Regions from separate parts of the Paenibacillus sp. JCM 9796 genome, predicted to be linked through region 3. Evidence: riboswitches for the same ligand, from Rfam matches in the RefSeq annotation. Region 3 holds a riboswitch; each other region holds the start of a gene.
The links. Region 3 has a riboswitch for cyclic di-GMP ahead of ACZ439_RS17060 (EAL domain-containing protein). Riboswitches for the same ligand answer to the same signal wherever they lie in the genome.
Positions count from the first base shown of each region.

Region 1: it holds a riboswitch for cyclic di-GMP, as region 3 does, so the genes downstream of both, ACZ439_RS00485 (GspE/PulE family protein) here and ACZ439_RS17060 (EAL domain-containing protein) in region 3, are expected to answer to the same signal.
Region 2: it holds a riboswitch for cyclic di-GMP, as region 3 does, so the genes downstream of both, ACZ439_RS03185 (methyl-accepting chemotaxis protein) here and ACZ439_RS17060 (EAL domain-containing protein) in region 3, are expected to answer to the same signal.

Region 1 covers NZ_AP043723.1:94,506-102,171, reverse strand. Annotated here, with positions in the region: gene ACZ439_RS00505 (LrgB family protein) at 1-35, shown strand, start outside; gene ACZ439_RS00500 (GNAT family N-acetyltransferase) at 192-962, shown strand; gene ACZ439_RS00495 (lysophospholipid acyltransferase family protein) at 993-1,937, shown strand; gene ACZ439_RS00490 (metal-dependent hydrolase) at 2,102-2,311, shown strand; cyclic di-GMP riboswitch class II at 2,393-2,474, shown strand; gene ACZ439_RS00485 (GspE/PulE family protein) at 2,555-4,225, shown strand; gene ACZ439_RS00480 (type IV pilus twitching motility protein PilT) at 4,356-5,399, shown strand; gene ACZ439_RS00475 (type II secretion system F family protein) at 5,441-6,658, shown strand; gene ACZ439_RS00470 (competence type IV pilus major pilin ComGC) at 6,718-7,095, shown strand; gene ACZ439_RS00465 (prepilin peptidase) at 7,174-7,666, shown strand, end outside.
Region 2 covers NZ_AP043723.1:618,536-626,201, forward strand. Annotated here, with positions in the region: gene ACZ439_RS03155 (cold-shock protein) at 114-305, shown strand; gene ACZ439_RS03160 (DUF6509 family protein) at 433-729, opposite strand; gene ACZ439_RS03165 (hypothetical protein) at 852-1,592, opposite strand; gene ACZ439_RS03170 (DUF2569 family protein) at 1,845-2,327, opposite strand; gene ACZ439_RS03175 (C40 family peptidase) at 2,534-3,043, shown strand; gene ACZ439_RS03180 (YrzA family protein) at 3,394-3,600, shown strand; cyclic di-GMP riboswitch class I at 3,812-3,902, shown strand; gene ACZ439_RS03185 (methyl-accepting chemotaxis protein) at 3,988-6,138, shown strand; gene yhfH (protein YhfH) at 6,348-6,530, opposite strand; gene ACZ439_RS03195 (DRTGG domain-containing protein) at 6,734-7,666, opposite strand, start outside.
Region 3 covers NZ_AP043723.1:3,537,555-3,545,220, reverse strand. Annotated here, with positions in the region: gene ACZ439_RS17080 (sugar phosphate isomerase/epimerase family protein) at 77-841, opposite strand; gene ACZ439_RS17075 (3-dehydroquinate dehydratase) at 939-1,166, opposite strand; gene ACZ439_RS17070 (MarR family winged helix-turn-helix transcriptional regulator) at 1,571-2,062, shown strand; gene ACZ439_RS17065 (MFS transporter) at 2,059-3,327, shown strand; gene ACZ439_RS17060 (EAL domain-containing protein) at 3,421-5,826, opposite strand; cyclic di-GMP riboswitch class I at 5,906-5,992, opposite strand; gene ACZ439_RS17055 (metallophosphoesterase) at 6,240-7,388, opposite strand; gene ACZ439_RS17050 (hypothetical protein) at 7,632-7,666, opposite strand, start outside.

The DNA of each region.
Region 1 (7,666 bases), 2.2 Mb from region 3:
TATTGTTTATCCCCATTTATATATGGTTGAGTTAAAGTAACAGCGGAGTCGCATTAGATGCGGCTCCGTTATTTGTTATGGACAGCCTGACGAATCCTTACAAAAGCTTTACAACCGCCAAACGTCTTCTTAATAAACGTCTGCTAACCTAAGAGTGTAAGGCAACTTACCTGTAGAGAGGCGTGTTCTCGATGATCCCAACGGCTACTCAAACGTCATTAGATCCCTCCAGGCTGACCGTTAGACTGGCGGCAGGCGACGGCGAAGTGGAACAAGCATTGCGTCTTAGGTACCGGGTTTTCGTAGAAGAGGAAAAAAACATGCGGCTGCGCACGGATAGCGGTCTGGAACAAGATGCGTACGATGCCTATTGCGATCATTTGATCGTGAAGAACGTCGATACGGATGAGGTCGTCGGCACGTACAGGCTGCTGCCGGGCCAAAGGGCGGTCCGTCATATTGGCTTTTATTCGGAGACAGAGTTCGATCTGTCCGGGTTCCACACTTCCAAAAGCCAAACGCTCGAGCTCGGCCGCAGCTGCATCGATCCCGCTTATCGCGGCGGGCGGGCGATTCAGCTGTTGTGGGAAGGGATCGCCGATTATATGACGCTTAACGACTATCGCTATATGATCGGCTGTGCCAGCATGCATCTGACAACGATCGCCGACGTGAACGAAATGTATACGCTGCTGCGGCGAAAGCAAGTCATCACCGACCGATTCGGCGTCCGGCCGCTGGACTCCCATCGGATCGCCGGACTGCAGCTCATTGAGAGCGAGCTGAGCGATAAAGATATTTTCCGCAAGCTGCCGCCGCTGATGAAAGGTTATCAATGGCTGGGCGCCGAAATCGGCGGCGAGCCGGCTTACGATGCGTTGTTCGATACGGTAGACTTCTTCATCGTTCTGGAGAAGGACCGTGTGACGAAACGGTATCAAAAGCGGTTTATGTCTAGATAAACGTTTATATGCGGAGGAGGCGTCAACGGTTTGTATGAATGGATCGCGAAAGTCACCGGGGACGAACGAAAGTTACAACGTATCGCTCGATTCACAGGCCGGGTACCGCTCGGTATAATGGTTGCCGTTTGCCGCGCTGCGGCGCTGCTCTTGTATATGCTTGGCGGCGTCCGGCTGCGGCAGCGGATCCTGAGCAATATGCTTGAGCTGCTGCCCGATCGCAAGGTGCGGGATCTGAAGAGCGTTCGTTATCGTTATTATGAGAATGTCGTCTTTGCCCTCTACGAAATAGCGATTGAATCCTACCGTCTGCCGGCCGGCGGAACCGGACGTTTCCGGGTAGAAGGCGAAGCCTGCTTGGAAGAAGCGCTCCGCCTGGGCCGAGGTGCGATCGTGTATACGCCGCATTGCGGCAACTTTTTTTACTACTATTGGTATCTATGTCAGAAGTACGATTGCTTGACGGTTGCGACTGCAGGCAGCGAGGAGCTAAGACCGTTCTATTTAAAATTTCAAGCGCTTGGTTGTCCCGGGCTTGATTATGATCGAACGCCGTCATTGGAGCTGCTTCGTAAACTGAAGAAGCATCTTCATAACGGAGGCATCGTATTTTTGTTAGGCGATTTCTGGCGTCCGACATTCCCGCCCTCACGGTTTTTCGGCAAGCAGACCCGGACGCCGCAAGGCGCTTCGACGCTGGCCATCGAACAGCAGGCGCCGCTTGTTCCGTTCTACGGGCGGCGGGATCGCGGGTTTGTTCACCGGTTAACGTTTGAACCGGCGCTTCACTTATCCTCGTCTTTCAGCCGTTCCACCCGTTCCGAGGCGACCCGTTTGTTGAATCGGTTCATGGAACGCGTGATACGCGAACATCCGGCGCAATGGTTTTATTGGTTTAACGCTCAGGAACGGTGGGAGCAGGAATGCCGTACCGAAGCGGAACAAGACGCAGGGAAAGAAACGCATTCCGCCTAAACGGCAGGGGGTGTCCGAGATGGATACGGGTAGCCATCTGTTATTCGGGACGACGCTGACGGGCTTGGCCATGCTACATCCGGAGGTGTCCGCTGATCCGGTTTTGTTTCAAGCGATGCTGACGGCGACGATGGTCGGTTCGCAAGCGGCCGGATTTCGATACATTGGCGAGAGTTCGCGGTTACTCGACCTATATTCGGGTGCATCGCGGCGTAACGCATTCGCTGCCGGCGCTGTTCGTTTGGCCGCTAGTATTGGCGCTGCCGATCGCCTGGACGTTCGGGGTGTGGGCGCATGTCGGCCTGTTGCTGGCCTGGATATTTGCCGCGGTAGGTTTCTCGAATTATATTTGTCGAATTATGACGAAATTATAGGTTTTAAGGTCTATTTTTCATTGACGACTTCGTATGAATTGTGCTTAAATAATAGTAGATAGGGCATGATTTTCATATTATTTCTTCAGATGATGCGATGAACGGCTGTCTTCATGTGGGCGCTTGGACAGCTGTGAGCAACTAGCGCAACCGACCTGACTTTTTGAAGTCGGGTTGTTTTTGTTTTCAAGGACTTTATCGTTTGGGGCTTGGGTACATATTCGGATCGGGGGGGAACGCGTAGTGGCTCTACGGAAACGGATCGGCGACCTGCTCGTGGAGGCGGGGCTGTTGACTCCAGAGCAGCTGTCGACGGCTCTGCAGGAACAGCGGGAAACGAAGATGCGGCTCGGCGAATTTCTTATTAACCGCAACTACATCACCGAACAGCAATTGATCGAAGTGCTCGAGTTCCAGCTGGGCATCCCTCACATCCAGTTATATCGCCAAAAGATCGATCCGAAGGTCATCAATCTTATTCCTCAGCGGCTTGCCGAACAGCATCAAGTGCTCCCGGTGCGTACGGAAGGCAACAAGCTGATTCTGGCGATGGCCGACCCGCTCGATTATTTCGCCATCGACGAGCTGCGCATGAGCACGGGACTTCGCATCGAACCGACTATTGCGGCTCGGGACGAGCTGCAGCGGGCGATCAAGCGTTATTACGGCTTGCAGGAATCGGTCGAGCAGATCAGTCAAATCCTGCAGAACCGGGAGATCGAGGAAGCGAGGCCGCAGACCCGGGAAGACGACGATTCGCCGGTTGTCAAGACCGTGAATCAGATTATAATTCAAGCGGTTCAGATCGGCGCCAGCGACATTCACATTGATCCGCAGGAAGACAGTCTTCGCATCAGGTACAGGGTGGACGGCGTTATGCGTACGGAGCGTTCACTGCCGCCTCACATGCAGAGCGTCATTATTGCCAGGGTCAAGATCATGGCGAACTTGAACGTCGCCGAACGACGTCTGCCGCAGGATGGCCGGGTGGAGATGGATATTGAATTCCGGAAGGTCGATATTCGGATCTCCACGCTCCCGACTATTCACGGCGAGAAGGTCGTGATGCGGGTGCTCGACCTCGGCAGCGCCCTTACGGATATCGAGAAGCTCGGGCTTTCGGAGCATAACTTGGGATTGTTTATGAAAGGGATTCAAGGCGCGCACGGTGTCGTACTGATTACGGGGCCGACGGGAAGCGGGAAGACGACCACGCTGTATTCCGCTTTGTCGAGGCTTAATCATGAGGACGTCAACATCATTACGATTGAGGATCCGGTGGAGTATCAGCTGCAAGGCATTAACCAGGTTCAGGTCAATCCGGTAACCGGTTTAAGTTTCGCCAGGGGACTGCGGGCGATTCTTCGTCAAGATCCGAACATCGTCATGATCGGGGAAATCCGCGATGTGGAAACGGCGGAGATCGCTGTCCGCGCCGCGATGACCGGTCATATGGTGTTGAGTACGCTGCATACGAACAGTGCCGTGAACGCCATCACCCGGCTGATCGATATGGGCGTCGAACCGTTCCTCGTCTCTTCGTCGGTCAACAGCATCGTCGCTCAGCGCTTGGTGAGGCGAGTTTGTCCTTCGTGTTCCGTCGCGTATTCGCCGTCCGAGGATGAACGGAAGCTGTTCGAGGCTCACGGTTTTGAGGCGCGAACGTTGAAGAAGGGCCAAGGCTGCGCAGAATGCGGCCGCAGCGGGTATCGGGGACGGCTGGCGATTCATGAAATCTTGACGCTCGACGATACGCTCCGGTCCATGATCCTGCAGAAGAGGCCGGACAGCGATTACCGCGCCTATGCGCTGACCCAGTCTTATGTCCCGCTTGTCAAGGATGGGCTTGCGAAAGCGGCTGCGGGTTATACGACGCTGTCTGAAATATTCAGAGTGATCGGGAATGAATCATAAGCATTTCTAATACATAGTTCTATAGATGTACGTTCGCTATAAAGAAATAGTTCGAATTAACTAATATTTAATGGCAGATCACCCGGATTATGCGTATAATGATAATAAATGGGAAATTGAGGGGTCTGATTTGAGCGTAATTGACTTGTTGAAGCTGGCTTATGAGAAGAAAGCTTCAGATATTCATATTACCGTACATTCGCCGGCCGTGTTTCGGATTCACGGCGATCTCAAGCCGGTTAACGGCGAGGTGCTGACGCCTGCCCGCACGGTCGAGCTGGCCCGGGAGCTGATGACGAACGAACAATATCAATCGTTTATGAGCAAGGGCGACCTGGACTTTTCCTATGGAATACCGGATGTGTCCCGGTATCGTGTCAACGCTTTTCAACAGAAGGGAAACGTCAGCTTGACGATCCGCCTGATTCCGAGCCAAATCCCGCAGATGGAAGCGCTCGGGCTGCCAGCGATGGCCGAAGAGTTCGCGAAGAAGCCGCAGGGCCTGCTCCTGGTCACGGGGCCGACGGGAAGCGGGAAATCGACGACGCTGGCGGCGATTCTGGACTACATCAACCGGACCCGCAACGATCACATTATTACGCTCGAAGACCCGATCGAGTTTGTTCACAACCATAAATCCTGCATTGTCAACCAGCGTGAAATCGGCGTTGACACCGCTTCGTTCGCGAGCGGCTTGCGTGCCGCTCTGCGTCAGGATCCCGACGTCATCCTGGTCGGCGAGATGCGCGACTTAGAGACGATCAGCACCGCCATCACGGCGGCCGAAACCGGTCACCTGGTGTTCGGAACGTTACATACCGCGGATGCGCCGCAAACGATAGATCGCGTGATCGACGTATTCCCTCCGGAGTCGCAGCAGCAAATTCGCGTCCAGCTTGCTTCGGTGCTGCTCGGCGTTATGGCGCAGCGTCTCCTGCCGACGGCTGACGGACAAGGCCGTGTCGCTGCTATCGAAGTGCTGGTGAACACGCCGGCGATCGCGAACCTGATTCGTTCCGAGAAGGTGCACCAGATTCGCTCCGCCATGCAAACCGGCAAAGCGCAAGGGATGCAAACGATGGAGATGTCGCTGCGCGAACTGCTGCAGCAGCGCGTTATCACGATGGAGAGCGCCCGGGAAGCGATGTTCGGCTTCGCAGATCTGAACGGTTAACGGCCATACATCTGAGTTTATGCGAAATGGAGTTGAGACCGGTGCCCAAGTTCGATTACAAAGCCGTGGACGATTATGGCCGCTATTACAAAGGCACCCTAGAAGCCAAAACGTTCCATCAAGCGATGGAGGAGCTGAAGGGCAAAGGGCTTTGGATCCTGGAACTGATCGATCAAAGCAAGAGCCTGCTTCGCAAGGAGCTGAAATTCGGCGGCGGGCCGAAGGTCAAGACGGAGCATTTCACCGTGTTTTGCCGTCAGCTGGCGACCTTGTACAAATCCGGGATCAATCTGGTGGAAGCCGTGCGGGTCCTGAGTGAGCAGACGGAAAGCAAGGAATTTCGCAAAATCTTGACCTCGGTCAGCGAAGAGATGGCCCGGGGAACGCAGTTCTCCGCAGCAGCAGCCCATTACCCGACGGTCTTCACAGGGATCTTCATCAATATGATCCGTGCGGGGGAGGCCAGCGGCAACCTGGACGAAATGCTGACGCGGCTCGCGATCTTCTACGAGAAAGAATATTACACGAAACAAAAGGTGAAATCGGCGATGGTGTATCCCGCCATCCTGGGGGTCGTTACCGTCATCGTCGTGATCATATTGATGACCTTTGTCGTTCCCAGGCTCGTGGGGAACTTTGCGACGATGGGGTTGGAGCTTCCGCTTCCGACTCGGATCGTCATTGCCGTCAGCGACTGGATGAAGCAGTTTTGGTACGTGGTTATGATGTTCTTGTTGGTACCGTCTTTCTTGCTAAGAATGCTGAAGAAGCACCCCAAAGGCGTGTACGGCTTGGACTATATCAAACTGAAACTGCCTGTTTTCGGAAAGCTATGGCACAAGCAAAGTTTGTCGCGGTTCAGCCGGACCTTCTGCTCCTTGTTCGCAGCTGCGATCCCGATGCTGCAAATGATGTCCATCGTATCTACCGTAGTCGGCAACGAAGTCATCGCGAAGCTTATTCGCGACTCGCGTGAAGGCTTGCGGGCGGGGAATTCCATCGCGGAGCCGTTCAAAAATTCGTGGCTGTTTCCGCCGATGGTCGTGCAAATGCTGCAGGTGGGCGAACGGACAGGGGCGCTCGACACCATGCTGGAGAAGGTGGCCGAATTCTATGAAGCCGACGTCGATGCGATGGCGGATCGTCTGAAGGCGCTTCTGGAGCCGATCATGATTTTAATTTTAGCGGTTATCGTCGGCGGTATTGTGCTGGCGGTCATGCTTCCTTCATTCAAGCTGATGGAGAACATGGGCGGCTAATGCCAGGGAATGAGTCAAGGTTTGATCACATCGTTTAATTATGGAGAGGAGAATGAACAATGGAGACTGTAATGAAAAAGCGGTTCAAGCTGACGAAAAATCAAAAAGGGATGACGTTGATCGAGTTAATGGCCGTTGTCGTGATTTTGGGGATTTTGGCCGCAGTGGCCGGAGCGGCAGTGACTAGAGGGTTTACCCAATCCCGTGTGAGCGCAAACGAATCGACAGAGAGAATTGTTCAAGATGCGTTGCAAAGACACTTTATGGAAACGGGCGGAAATCCTACCGCCGCATTGACTGACGGTGCAGCTGTCTTGCAGGAGTTGTTTACTGAAGGCTACCTGTCGAATGTGCCGACAGGTGTGACTGTAACGATTACGGACGGAGATAATGCAAACGACGGTGTGTATACAGTTACTGTTGCAACCACGCCGTAGGTAAAAATAGGCCTGAATATTTAAGAAAGGTAACCCCAAGTAGGGTTACCTTTCTTAACTCTTACTAAGGAGCCTGTGATGAGCCTTCTGAACGACACGTTAGCTTTATATAAAGCGTTATTCCAAGCGCATCCGCTTCTTCTCCCGTTAGTATCGGGTATCCTCGGCCTGTTCATCGGAAGCTTCTTGAACGTCATCGCCCTGCGCATTCCGAAGAAGGAATCCTTTGTTTACCCGCCGTCGCATTGCGTGCACTGCCATCATCGGTTGGGCGCGCTCGACCTGATTCCGGTTTTCAGTTATGTGCTGCTAGGAGGGAAATGCCGGTACTGCAAGGCTCCGATCTCGCGGATTTATCCGTTCGGAGAGTTCGTTACCGCCATATTCTTTGCAATCACTTCTGGTGTAATCGGTCTGAAGCCCGAACTCCTCGTCGGACTGTTTCTTGTCGCGATTTTATCCGCCATTACTTTAACGGATGTCAAATATATGCTGATTCCGGATAAAATCATGATCTTTGCCGTGGCGGTTGGGCTTATTCTGCGATTGTTCATTCACGGGCTCCCTTTAT
Region 2 (7,666 bases), 2.7 Mb from region 3:
AGCTTAATGGGCACCTGGCTCCTCGCGGACAAGTTTTCGGTCTAACACTCCATAAGCTGCATATCATGTAAGAAATGCGCTGGCTAACATGATGCCAAGGAGGAGGCCGTCAATTGTACAGGAAACCGGATCCGGTCCCCATTGAGGAAACATCCATCTGGCTGTGCGGCGAAGAGAGCTGCACCGGTTGGATGAGACAAAACTTCACGTTTGAAAAAAGTCCCGTCTGTCCATTTTGCAATTCGGATATGGTACAAGGCACGAGACAACTCCCTGTTCTGATCAATAAGTCGATAGAAGCGTAATTTCCTATGCAAAAAGACTGCCCGAGAGGCAGTCTTTTTGCATGCAGGGGTATCCGAACGAAGAAGAGGCCTTGTAAACGGTCGAACGGGTTTGGGATTCGGGAGAGCCTGTCGGCATTCCCTTATCCTACTCCGCCGCTTGCGCCAAATGCTCTTTACAAAACGCATCCACGAGCGCAATCTCATCGTCTTCCATCTCAAACTCCAGATAACGTTCTGTCGTTCGCTCGAAAATTTCGTATTTGACAATTCCGCTGCTGTCTTCTTCGACTTTATAAATGACCCGAATATACAGGCCCTGTTCGGAGTACAATTCGTCATCCTCGGGCACCTCGATATCCAGGACGAACTCGTACCGCTTGCCCGCTAATATTCCATAAGGGTCCTTGACCAATTCCACTTCATATCCGGTAACCGTTAACATTGCTTCATTCCGCCTTCTGTTTCTAAAGTTAGTAAACGTGTGATTCTTTCATTATAGGAAGCTTCCTTGAGAAAAACAAATAAGGCCGGCTTGAAGCAGCAGCCGGCATTGAATAGGTCGTTCTATTTGTTCGGATTTATCGCAACCAGATCTGCAGGGCTCTGCGGAATGATTTCGTACGTTTCGTATTGACTCAAAATGCCTGTAATTTCATAGGTGCCCCCAACTCGAATCTCATGAAGATCAAGCAGACCCTCCATCGCAACCAGCGTAATGACGTTCCCTGCTTCATCCGCGACCGGAATGCGGTAAACGCCATCCGTGGGCCCGGCAGGAAGCTCCTTCATTTGTCCGGGCAGCTTTACCAGCTGTCCTTTCAACGCTTCCGCTCGTCCGGCATGATTCAAATCGGCCATTTGCAGAGAGCTCGGTGCAGGTACGGACTTATTCTTTTGCAGCACCTGAATCGGGGCGGCTGTCGGACGAATCTCCAGAAGGCCTTGGCGGTCGCCAACCACGCCCGTCACCTGAATCCGATTCCCCGCCTTCGCATCGGGACCGCGATAATCATAGATGTGAATGCCTCCGGTTTCGTCTTGAATATGGACCGACCGCTTCCCGCCGCGGATTCGCACCTGATTCTTCACGACGACCCCTTGTACGGTGACGAGCTGACCGGGGAGGTCTTTAGCTTCCATTACGGATACGAGCGGCGCTTCCCCGGTAGACGTACGCAAGACTTCGTTCCGGAATGCCGCGGCAGGCCCGATGCTTCCCGCGAACGCTTCAAACGGGATAGCGGTCAAGCTCAGAAGGATCAGCAGCATGAGGTGAGCAGCGTATTTCTTAAGCCAACGTTTCAATGAGATCCGCCTCCTGAGAGTACTTCAGTCTATAGGTATAGGATAGAAGACGGATGTTAACCGCATACGTGAACTATGTAAACATTTTGTTAAATCAGGCGCTCCAGCAGAAGGCCCCCACAAAGGTGCAAAGTGCGCATCCGGCTCCGCCCCAGCGAATGCCCGAGGCGGCCGCGGCTGCAACGTTTACGACGAGTATACCCCATTTGCGGGAAAACGATTCTAACGGCTTGAATTCCGTTCATCAAACCGTTACTCGGTAAAAGTAGCTTTTACCCGTTTGGATATATGAAAATACATCATCCAGATCCACGATACGATTACCGTCAAGCCCGTATTCGCTGCCAGCTTCATCTCATCGATGCTTTCCTTTTGAACGGCGTACAAATACATAGCGATCATCAAGCTAGCCCCTATATTTACGAGATAATAAGCCTTCATTAAGTTTGGGAGCGTCCGGCTTCTCTTCCACCATTTCGCAATGAGGATCAGATATACAGGAATCGACAGCAGGCTTAACGTATAGGAAAAGTAATAAAGCGGCTTGCTGACCGCAGCATTCGAGTCACTCATAAACAAACTGACAAGCGTTGCCGCCAACGAATAAACAAGGCCTACAGCCGGCAGGCTCAGCCATCCTCTAATGCCGGCAAAGACTTGATTCGTATCCGTTAGCTGCGTTTGGGCCAAATTCCCCGGACTCCCTTCCTGCAAGTCATTTTGGCTTGAAACCATGCTTAGCTCCCCCTGCTATTGAGATTTTTCGATGTCAAGAAATTTTTCATTAAACTTTTCTAATGAAATTCTAATAGTAGCGGCTCATCCCAGGCGCGAAGGGCTTCGCTCCGACCGCCGGTAATTCATGGAAGTTTAAGATATGGTATCGTTGTTCTTGCGGACAAGCCGTATCCAAACAACAACCTAAAGGGAGGAAATAAGAGATGAACAACACGAAGAAAAACCGTCTCGGTAAAACCTTGGTGGGAGTCAGCCTTAGCCTCTCCCTGTTTTTTTCGGGCAGCATGTTCTTGGCGCCTCAGTCGGCTCAAGCGGCCGTCGCAAGCAATGCTTCCGTAGCGGACAAAGTGATCTCAACGGGTAAACAATATCTCGGGACACGTTATCAATTCGGAGCTAAAGCCGGAAATACCAAAGCCTTTGACTGCTCCTCGTTCACGCAATATGTATTTAAACGAAACGGCATCAACATTCCCCGTTCGTCCAGGGACCAGGCTAAAGCTGGCACCTATGTTCCAAAAAGCAAGTTGAAGCCGGGCGATTTAATCTTCTCGGATACGAACAGAGACGGGGTTATTAATCACGTCAGCATTTATATGGGCGACGGAAAAATACTTCATACGTATAAAGTCGGCGTGGGAGTTACCATTTCCAATTTTAAAGGCAGCATTTGGGACAAGACTTACGTAACAGCACGTCGCGTGATTAAATAAGGGGAATACCTCTAGGCCATTATTTTATTATCTCATAGCTTGACTGCAAACATGCAGAGCTCACGAAGAGCTCTGCTCTTTTTTTATATTCATAGCCTCATCCCCAAGTATATACCTTCATCTATTCGCTGCCGGAACGCGGTTTCCCTGCTCACATCAGATACATCGCCACAATCGTCGTGACCGCCAAGCCGATCAGCACCGGCTTCAGATTGCGCCGGATGCAGGCGATGGGATAGGCGTTCGCGGAGGGAGGAGCCGATAACGGAAAGTACGTGCATCCGTCCCGGCATACTGTTAAGATGTGATCATAAGAGCAGCATACTACCCGAGATCGAGGAGGATTTACCGTGGAGTTCCGTTTGGAAAGAATCGAAAACAAGGTGGAGTTTTTTCAAGCGTACGACTTGAAATCGCTGGAGCGTCAAATCGACCAGCAAATTGAAAACAACAAAGCGCTCATGTTGGACGTATTTGCCGTTCAGCACCACACCGTATTTGATCCCAATGCGGGCAAGTTGTCGTACAGCGCCGTCGTTCATTTTAAGGCGAAATAAAGCGGCAGGATGCGTCCCAAGCGGCCAGGCTGCGCAAATCCGGACCTGCACCGGAGGCGAAAGCCGGCCGCCGCTCTCCGACTCTAGTGCGATAGCATTAAGACGAAAAACCCTTCCATTCTACATTATGGAACAACTTTCTACAAATCTTTACAATTCTATTACATAATAGTATGATAAGCTCATATAAACGACTGGATCTAGGAAATAAGACACGAAAAGGCACACTGTACGAAAGTGCAGGCCGCAAAGCTACAGGGGCTTCACGAAACGGGAGTTTCGTATGCCAGCCAGCTTCCGAACGCTCGGCTCTGGTACCTGGCGCGGAGACCGGTGATGGCTGGTCTCTTTTTTATGTATTCAATCAACAATCAGGAGGGCATTAGCATGGTAAAGGGCAATCGAACTCAGCGCAGTCAGAAGTTCCTCATTATTTTCACCCCCGGCATCGGGCTTATGAACCGCTTCAAATATGCCAGTAAGTTTTTATTAATCGGACTGCTTGTGCTCGTACCGCTCAGCATCTTCTTGTATTTGCAATTGTCCGCGTCCGCCAAAGAAATCGCTCTCACCGAGCAAAAGCAGGTCGGTCTGGAGTACGTGAGCCGGTTAAACGACTTTCTGATCGCGGTCGATGTTCACCGCGCATTGATTGTCGGTTCCATTCACGGCGATAAAGATTTGAAGTCCCAATTAGCCGCCAATGAGGAAGCCCTGGATCAAATCGTGGCCGGGCTGAACGAATTGGATGGCCGGTTAGGCGAGAGCTTGAATTCGACGGAACAATGGAAAGCTCTTCAATCGAAATGGTCGGAACTGAAAGGAAGGGGCGTCAGCCTCACGGGTCAAGATGCATTGGACCAATACGGTGCCATCTTGACGGATACCCGGGCGATCATCACGCGAATCGGCAATGCGTCGCATCTCGTGCTCGATTCCCAGCTGGACAGCTATTATTTAATGGACTCGACAGTCCGCCAATTTCCCACTCTGATGGATCGCGTCGGACGAGCACGTGCTCTGGCCGTTCATTACGCGGGGTCAAAGACGCCGATTTTCACCACGGAAGAACGAACCCTGACATCGCTGCTGGACCAAATCCGCACGTCGATGGATACCGTTAAAGGCAACCTTGAATCGCTCCGAACGGAGAACGAGATGCTGAGCTTCGAACTTCTCGATGCTTGGCAGGAGCATAACCAGCTCGTACTCCAACTGAATCGCTGGATAAACAATCAGATCATCATACCTAAACAAGTAGATCAGACTCCCAAAGCGGTATTCGATGACCTGTCCAATCTCATCAAGCAAACTCAAACTCATTACGACACCGAGCTGAAGGCTTACGAGCATCTGCTGCAGACGAGGCTGACTGGCTTGCATCAGAAGAACACGCTGTTCGTCTTGTTGGGTCTGCTCATCCCGCTCGCTTTGCTCTACATTTTTATCAGCTTTTATTTGTCAGTCAAACGAGCCGTCTCCGCGTTGGAGCAAACGGCCACGGAAGTGACGAACGGCAATCTCACCTCGCGGGTACAGCTTCAAACCCGGGACGAGCTTGCCATTGTGGGCAACTCGTTCAATCAGATGACCGAGGCGTTCCGCAACGCCATTCAGACGAGCATTACCGTATCGGAACGGGTGGCGGTCTCCGCCCAGTCGCTGACGCAAAGCGCTTCCCAGTCGACCGAGACCAGCAATCGGATCACGGATGCCATTCAGGAAGTTGCCCGGGGTGCGAATACGCAGCTGAAGGGCGCGGAAGAAACGTCCACAGCCATGGAAGAAATGGCTCAGGGCGTACAGCGGATCGCCGAGACGTCCTCCAGTGTCTCCGAAGCCGCAACGCAAACGTCCCAGCTTGCGCAGAAAGGGAACGACGCTGTCCGCAAGGCTGTCAAGCAGATGGAAAATATTCACAAGCACGTCGACACTTCCGCCAAGGTCATTGAGGAGCTGGGCGCACGATCGCAAGAAATCGGCAGCATCAGCAGCTTGATTACGGACGTCGCCATCCAAACGAATTTGCTGGCGCTAAACGCCTCTATTGAAGCCGCTAGAGCCGGCGAACACGGGGCCGGGTTTATGGTGGTCGCTTCCGAGGTGAAGAAGCTGGCAGAACAAACGAAGACGGCCGCCGCTCAAATTAGCGAGCTGATTCAACACATTCAAGGGCAAACGAAGGATGCGTCCATACATATGAACGAAGGCGTACTTGAAACGAAACGAGGTCAAGAGGTCATCAAGCAAACCGGTGACGCGTTCGAACAGATCATGAGCGCGGTCGAGCATGTGGCCCATCAAATTCAAGAAGTATCGGCGGCCGCGGAGCAAATGTCGGCCGGTACGCAGCAGGTGACCGCCTCCATGGGCGAAATCGTCAGCATTTCCCGCGTATCCGCCGACAATGCGCTGCAGGTGTCCTCATCGTCGCAGGAGCAGCTTGCGACCATGCAGGAAATTCATGCATCCGCCGAGGCGCTGCATGCTTCGGCGCAGGAGCTTCAGGAGGTAATTCGAAGGTATACGGTCGTATAAACCGCCATCATGGCTTTAGCCGGGCTTTTTCAAGAGTCGATCTCTTGGAAAGTCCGGCTTTTTCTATACCGCATGACCCAAGCTGTCGATTTCGTTTGCGTTTGGGGGATCCCAAAAACAACAAAGAAGATCGCACCCGCACGAACCGTATTGGCTTCATGGGTTGCGATCTTCTGTTGTTTGGACGGCTGCGATGGCTGCACCCTCCCTCATTCGTAAACAACGGTGTGAAACGGTTTGTTTGTATTGACCGGGGATAACGGATAAAAGTTCGACTCATTGCATTGAAAGCAAACGTTCGTGTGACAATCTGCAAGCTGCTCCACCGATTGTCCGCACTTCTCACAGCATTTGGGCTCGAGCGTCTCTAGAAACCGGGTTGATTTCATCATCATAAAACCCTCCACTATCGTATAATATTTTGATCTGATGTGTTTTATTATATAACAGTATTCGAAACAGTTCAAGACTTTTATGCATTATTATATAACATTCGTGAAAGGTGTATGCGTCTTAACCAAAGAAGCACCGGCCGATTGCGCCTTCGCGCATCGGCCAGTGCTTCCTTGTCGATGAAACTCCAGGGACGGCGGCCTTACAAAATGCGCGCCGTTACCATCGTTCTCGCCACTCGAATCCCATTGCTTCTTATTTCCAGATCCATTTTGCAAAATCTGCGGCTTAGCTCAACGATCGTCGGTATGATTTCGATCACATCGTCAATTTGCAAAGGCACCAGAAAATAACTGGAGGAGCTGTCGATGATCAAATCCCCCTTCTTCTGCTCCTGTACCGTTCGGTAAGCGGCCCTGATGATGACGGTCGACAAGACGCCTTCCGAGACCAGGCCCTCAAAATTCGTCATCTGCGGGGTTACCGTCCCCTTGAAGAACAGCTTGCCGTCCTTGTCGCGCAATTCTTCAAATCCGGACCAAATTTGTACCTCATACGTTTCCGCATTTTGCGGCTGCTTCTGCATGTATTGCATCGCTTTCATGACATCTTTACGGCTGATGACGCCGATCATGCGCCGCTCTGCATCAATAACCGGCAGCAGCTCAATGCCTTCCCACACCATCGTATGACCGGCGGAAGCGACGGACGTTCGCGCGCTGATGACAAGCGGATGAAGCGTCATTAAATTGCCGATCGTTTCGGAAGGCTTGGCCCCCAGGATATCTTTCGTCGTCACCATGCCCACCGGTCTCATCTCTTCATCCACGACCGGATAACGGGTATGGGTCGTTTCCACGACCAGCTCCTGCATCTCTTCCACCGTATTGGTCGGCCGCAAGGAATAGACCGGGGAATCCTTGCGGATGATGTCCTCGACGACCATAATTTGCTTCTTGATCAACCGGTCCTCGATCGCCCGGTTAATCATCGTCGCCACGGTGAACGTATCGAAAGTCGTACCGATGATCGGCAGTTCCAGATCGTCGGCAAGCTTCTTGACCTCCGGAGTCGTATCGAATCCGCCCGTAATCAAGACCCCCGCGCCTTGACCGAGCGCGCACATATGGGCTTG
Region 3 (7,666 bases):
CGCCGTCTGGGATTCCAACGCGGCCAGAATGACGTTCACGGAACGCAAGTCTTCTTCGCCGGAAATCCACATCTAATTACGCCTGCTGCACATCGTGCTGCTTCAGCCAGTTCAGGCTGTTGGCCACGCTCACCAGCGGCGGATTCTGACAATGATCCTGCTCGACAATCAGCCATTCCACGCCGGTTTCCGAGGCCGCCTCGATGACGTCATTCAACGGAACGATGCCTTGGCCGAGCTCCAGCGTCTGAACCCCGTCGCCCTCGTATTTAAAATCCTTCAAATGAATCAGCGGCAGCCGCCCTGCATATTTGCGGATATAGGCAAGCGGATCTTGGCCGCCACGCATCACCCAGCACACATCCATCTCCACCAGCAGCGTCTCCGGCGACGTCGATTCAAAGATCGCATCGAAAATGAGCGAGGGTCCGAGCTTCGCTTCGAACTCGAACTCGTGGTTGTGATAACCGAACGCCAACCCTTGCCTCCGCACTTCCTCCCCGTACGCTTGCAGCTCGGCAATCACCGATTTCCAGCCTTCTTCGTTCGTATCCGGGGACACATACGGGCATATGATGTATTTGCCGCCGATCGCTTTCAAATAATCGATCTCGCCCTGCAGGCCGGACTGCAGACGCTGTAAGCCGACATGGCCGCCGACCGCCCGCAGGCCGAGCTCCTGTAACAGCGCATTCATCTCCTCGGCAGGCACACCGCCGTAACCCGCAAATTCTACGCCTTCGAAACCGAGCTCCGCCACTTTACGCAGCATGCCGCGAAAATCGGCCTCCGCTTCTCCCCGAAGCGTATAAAGCTGCAACGCTATTCCCATTTTACCCATGCGTATCACGCTCCCGATCAGGGTGGTATGCAGGACGCAACCTCCTATATAACTTACATACGCTTCAGCCGTAACCGAATTAAAGAAAAAAGTCCCTCTAATAGAGGGACAGAGCAAGCGAATCTCTTTCGTTGAAGGAATGCAGGATAGCTTCGCATCCGACAACTTCGATGCTGATTAAGGTTTGCAAGCATTTTTGCAATGCGTTTCTTCCGGTTTCCACCTTTTTGTCGAGGGCCGCTCTTAGCAGCTTGAGCGTTTTCTTATTCAAGTTGTCGGCGAAGACCGGGATTTGTTTGTTTTGAAAGTTAACAAAAACCTTCATCCCTAACACCGTCCCATCTATCAAAAAATCTAGCGGTACTGCGCCATGCGCTTACTTACTTAATAGGATAAATTACGATGATTAAAATAAGCTTAAAATAATATTACAAAATGGCAACAACTTTGGCAAATTTCCGCGTCATATTCACGCTCTCAACAACAAACGACCTGGGGCGAACCGTATGAAAAGCATCCGGCCGACGCTTGTACACGCTCGCGGCGAAGCGGAGCTCGCCGGACCTCCTCCAGCAAACGCCTGTCGTTCGGACCGGATTTCTCCCCGTTTTCATCCATTCGGGCGATGGCTCATCATGGCAAAAGAACCGTTGCAAGAGCAACCGTTAGGATTTATACTTATTTATAGTGGCATTTGCAACTGATTATTTAAACACGAGGAGGATTCCGATGCCGGATCATAAATATACGATTTCCCGCTTGATTTCGCTGCTGTACCGTACAGGCCAAATGTACATCGGCAGCCGGTTGAAGGAGCACGATATCGGGAAAGGCCAGTATATGTTCCTCAGCGCGCTGTATAAACAAGACGGCTTGAGTCAGGAAGAGCTCTCCGATTATTTGATGATAGATAAAGGCACGACGGCCAAAGCGTTGAAGAAGCTGGAAGAACAAGGCTATGTAAGCCGCGAGGTGAGGGATGACGATAAACGCTTTTACCGGGTATTTCTAACCCCGAAGGCGCTTGAAATTAAAGACGAGGTGCGCAGCGTATTGGCCGATTGGCGAAGCCTGCTCACCTCCGGCTTCACGGAGGAGGAGAAGGAAGCGGCAATCGCGCTGCTCGACAAGATGGGCCATAACGCCGCCCGGTTTACGAAAGATAGCAGCCGCTTACAACCGGAATCATCCGAACATCAGGAGGCAGGTGACAGGTCTTGAATGTAAAGCTAGCTGGCGCTCGGCTCGTCAATAATCATTTTCACGCGCTGACGCATCGGAATTATCGATATTTTTGGATGGGGCAATGCGTCTCGCTCGTCGGAACGTGGATGCAGAACATCGGGCAAGCATGGCTCGTGCTGACATTGACGGGATCGCCTTTCCTGCTCGGTCTGATCGGCACGATCCAATTCCTGCCCTTCACATGCCTGTCCCTGTTCGCAGGCGTCGTGATCGACAAGTTTCCGAAAAAGCGGATTTTGCTGGTGACGCAGAGCATGTCGATGCTGCTCGCGCTGACGCTGTCCGCACTCGTCTTTACCGATACGGTCCGGTACGGCTACGTCATGGTGCTCGCCCTGCTGCTTGGCCTGACGAACACGTTCGATATGCCGACGCGGCAGGCGTTCAATATCGAGATCGTCGGGAAGGACGATCTGATGAATGCGATCGCCTTGAATTCGATGACGTTCAACCTGGCGCGAATTCTCGGACCGGCAATCGGTGCGACGATGATGGCGCTGCTCGGGCCGGCCTGGTGCTTTCTGTTGAACGGGCTAAGTTTTATCGCCGTCATATACGGTTTGCTGCAGATTGAGGCGGTCCCGTATGTGCGGGAGAAAAAACAGAACATCGGGGTGTGGAATGAGATTAAAGACGGTCTGGTTTATATCCGGGGAGATCAAGTGCTGCTGCAGACGCTGATGATGGTAACCGTCGTCGGAACGCTCGCCTACAATTTCGCCGTGCTCATTCCCGTATTCACGAAGGACGTCCTGATGATGAAGGAGCAGATGTACGGGCTGCTCATGTCGTGCCTCGGCGTCGGCTCGTTCGGCGGGGCGCTTGCGATGTCGTTCATGAGTAAGAAGGGCCCGCGCCGCAAGCTCATCCTGATCAGCTCCGTGCTGCTGTCCGTCTTCCTGCTGCTGATCGGACTCACCCATTCGCCTCTGATCGCCGGCTTGTGTCTGGCCGTCACCGGCGTATTCAACATTCTGTTCGCGACAAACAGCAACTCAACGCTCCAGATACACGCGAAAGACGAGTACCGCGCGCGCGTGATGAGCATCTACTCGCTCGTCTTCGCCGGTTCGACGCCGATCGGCAACTTCTTCGCCGGGTATGCGGCCGACCGTTACGGTGCAAGCGGCGCCTTTATGCTGTGCGGAGGCATCTGTCTGACGCTGTGCCTGGGGATCATTTGGATGTTTCGCCGGAAGGCCTCATCCGTTACGCCCGGCGAAGCCTTGCAGCAGAAATAACCGTTCGGCCCTCTGGGCTGAACGGTTATTTGGCTTTCGCCCCTTCCGGGATTGGATTCGGAAAGAACGCCAAACCGGACATCGCCGCTGCTTCTACTTATGCATGTGATAGGCAGGGGACATCACGCTGATCCCTTGCTGTCGTTCCCTCGCCAGAAAGCGAACAAACTCGTCGGCCGGCAGCGGACGGCTGACGAAATACCCCTGCACTTCGTCGCAGCCCAGCCGTGCCAGCATGTTCCACTGGCCGAGCTCCTCCACCCCTTCGGCAACCACCTTCTTGCCTAAGTTGTGGGACATCGCGATCATCGCAATAATAATCGCCCGGTCACTGTCGTTGGTCTCCAGCTCTATGACGAACGAGCGGTCAATCTTGATCGAGTGAACTGGCAGCTGCTTCAGCAAAACCAACGACGAATACCCTGTACCGAAATCATCGATCGACAGCTTGACGCCGAACGACATGATTTCCCGGCAAATGTCGGCGCAGCCCCCCTTGTCGAGCATCGCCGTGCGCTCCGTAATCTCCAGACAGAGCAGCGAAGGCTCGATGCCGGTCCGATTCAGCGTATCGGCCAGCACATCCGGAAACTTCGGATCAAGGAACTGCTTGGCCGACAAATTAATCGATATGCAGAGCGGCGCATACCCGGCTTCCATCCACTTCCGCAGCTGCTCGCAGGCGGTGTCCAGCACCCAGTAGCCGATATCGACAATCGTGCCCGATTCTTCCGCCAGCGGAATAAATTCGTTGGGCGGGATCAATCCCTCCTCCGGGTGGTGCCAGCGAATCAAGGCTTCCGCTCCGGTCACACGCCCGCTCTCCATATCGACCTGCGGCTGGTAATGAAGCGCAAACTCCCCTTGTTTCAGCCCTTTGCGAATCCAGCCGTCCATGCGGAACCGCTCCTGCTCTTCCCGATGAATGAAAGGATCATACAACACGTACCGGTTCCTTCCCGATTGCTTCGCATGGTACATCGCTAAATCCGCAAACTGCAGCAATTGTTCCGCCTGTTGCCCGTGCTCGGGGAAGAGAGAGACGCCCACGCTGGCGGAAATATAATAGGACTTATCCTTATACAAGAACGGCGCCTGAAATCCCTCGAAAATGTCGTGGCAAAGCTCGGAAATAGAAGCCTGGCTCTCCGAATGCGGCACGATCATCGCAAACTCGTCTCCGCCTAAACGGAAGACGGTCGCGTCGAGCGCCGCTCTCTTCAGCAAAATATCGGCCACATGCTGCAGCAACAAATCTCCGACATGATGGCCTTGCGAATCATTCACTTTCTTGAATCCGTCCAAACCGATAAGAATGACGGCAATTGATCCTTGATGATGCTTGACGGCGGATAATGACTCTTGGAGCCGCTGCTGGAACATAAACCGGTTCGGCAGGTCCGTCAATGAATCGTGGTACGCCAAATGCCGATTTTTCGCTTCTGCCAGCTTCGTTTCCGTAATATCCAATAAAGCGACGCATTGAAACCGCTCCCCGGCGGTATAGATGAATTCGCTGTCGGCGCGAACGAACCTGATGTCGCCTTGCCTGTTGTGAACCGCATATTCTCCTCTATACAGTGCTTCGCGCTGCGAATCCTCTGCCGGCTTCGCAGCGTCCTCCTCGCACGGGGTCAACCATTCATCCAGCCGGCGCATTGCCGGCTCCTGGTGCAAGGGTCCCAGCATCGCCTCCGTCTGGGCATTGGTTTCCCGGATGATACCGTTCCGGTCCACGATCAGAATCGACACCGGCGACATTTCGCACAATATCTTACGTTCGATAGAAAGCAGGAAATCATACTTCATCATCGCATACCGCATGAAAAACGCATAAATCAAAACGCCGAACATGCTAAGATCGGGCATCCACAGATCGTCCGGCACGATAGAAAATCGCTTATGAGAGGCAAGCAGCACCGCCCATGCTCCTCCGAGACCAACCCCCCACATCACCATCTGCAGTTGCTTGCGCTTGAGCTTCAATTGAAGAGCAGCCGCTTCGCGCAGACCGGCGCCGACCAAATAGAGCGACAGCCCCATCGTGTACACGGCCGTCACGACCGTCACCCCCATTAACAGCGGACTGACCTCATGATAACGCCATCCCCCGATCTCAGCGATCTCGATGTAGGACCACTGCGGAAAGAGCAAGGTCGATAGGCCCGAGAGGAGCGGCGCATAGCAAAGAATGAGCAACAAGGGGCGGCTCATCGCCCGGTCCCGCTCGCTCAGCAGCGCACAAAACCGGATGAGCAAACACATCGCCGCAAACGCGGGGAGATAAATAAACAAGTAGCTTATCTTGCCCGAAAAAGGAACCGTGAATAAGCTGGTCATAAAATTGCCGAACAACATAAGCATGGCGGAGAAGAAAAACAGTGAGGCGCATTGGTTCAACCGGTCACGCTTGTTACGCTGCAGCGTTTCAACAGCCATATAGAATAGGATGAAAACAGGAGTTAAAAACAAACTGAGGGAAAGAAGAAAATAAAACATGTCTCTTACCTCCGAATCGAGTGCTGTGATGCCTCATTCAGTTACGGAGGGCTGATCGGTTCATTCCCCATAAACGGAAAACGGCAACTGGCTGGCATGCGGCGAATGGCGCGTAGCCCCTGTAGTTTTGCGTCCCATATTTTCATATGGTTTGCCTAAATTTTAGGTGATGTCTAGTTCTTTTATAGCATGCTTTGTCGAAAATTGAAAGCGTTTTTTGCAGGATGTATGATGCCCGGCGTTTCCTCCCGAATTTTGACGAATCGTAAAGCCGCCCCTGTTTGCGATTGCGGCGATCGTGTCCATCTTCTGGCGAACAGCACGAGGAGCCCTGCGAGTGTCCAGCCAGACAGTCGCAGGGCCGGTCGTGATCCGGTCACCATTTTTGAGACGTATACCTGCATTCAGATGAATTACCCTTGGAAGGTAACTCGAATGTCCAGCAGCTCGGATCGGCTTCCGATACGCAGCGGCGGTCCCCATGAACCGAAGCCCGAGGAGACGATCGCATGCATGACGCCTTTGCGCAAATAACCCCAATCTAGTTCGAAAAGGCGCCGTGTAATCAAATGGTTCGGCATCATTTGGCCGCGGTGCGTGTGCCCGGACAGCATCAAGTCGATGCCCGCTTCGGCGGCTGCGCCGAGTTGATGCGGCTGATGATCCATCAGTATAATCGGCTTGGACCGATCCACGTTCGAGCTTTCCAGCAGCGCATCGACGGTAAGCCGTCCTTCGTTCGTGAAGCTCTCTACGGCGTGGTCTTTGCGCCCGGCGACATACAGACCGTCCTCGAGCTCCACGACGCGATCGAGCAGTACGTCGATGCCGATCGCCCGCATCCGCTCCACATACTCGGCGATATGGCCGCCGATATATTCGTGGTTGCCGAGCACGGCGTACACGCCGAGGGGAGCGCGCAGCCCGCTCATCACCTCAGCCATATTTTCGCGTACGAAAGGCTCTATGCTGTCGTCGAGCACATCCCCCGGCAGCAGAATGAGATCCGGCGCAAGCGATGCCACCCGCTCCGTCAGCCGGGAGAGATGCCGTTTGCCGACCATCGTGCCGAGGTGCAGATCCGAGGCGGCGGCAATGCGCAGCTCCTTGCGCCCTCCGCCCGGCTTCGCGATCTCGATGTCGTAACGGCGGACGATAGGATTCCACGCGTTCCAGGAGCCGACCAGCAGCAGCACCGCCATGACGGCCAGTACGGCGGAGCCGACGACGGTGACGGCAACCGAGGCATCGGTTCCCGTTAAGATGAGCAGCCAGGCCGTCAGATCGGCGAGCGGCACGAGCAGAACCGCGTAGAACAACAACCCAATTCCATAGGAACCGATAACCTTGAGCGCTTTGTACAACGCGTACGGCATCGCGCGGCGGGCCAGCATCGCGATCAAATACGAGAAAGCCAGCAGCGCGTACACGAATATAAACAACGCGTCGGGGGCTGCGGGCATGACAACGTTCCAATACTGCAGGCCGCTCCATCCGATGAAAGCGCTCAGTCCCAAATAAGCGAGCAAGATCAGAACAAAAACGGGGATTCGACTTCTCATTTCATCTGGCTCCCTTGCTGTGAAAATGTTCATTTGCCAGTATTGTCTCATATTTCATGCCCCCAGGTAAAATGCAGCCGGCTCGGGGAAAGCGGCAGCCGCTCCTGCTGCGCCTCCCCTTCGTTCAGCTTACAGTCCGATGGCAGCAGCTGCGCTAGAGGCACCGTACCGAAGAATCGAAAGGAACAGCACGTTTTTCCGTCCGAACCGGTCGGATAACGGTCCGCCGAAGAACGCCTTTTATCAGCCGGCCGCGTATTCGTGCATGTGACGGATAT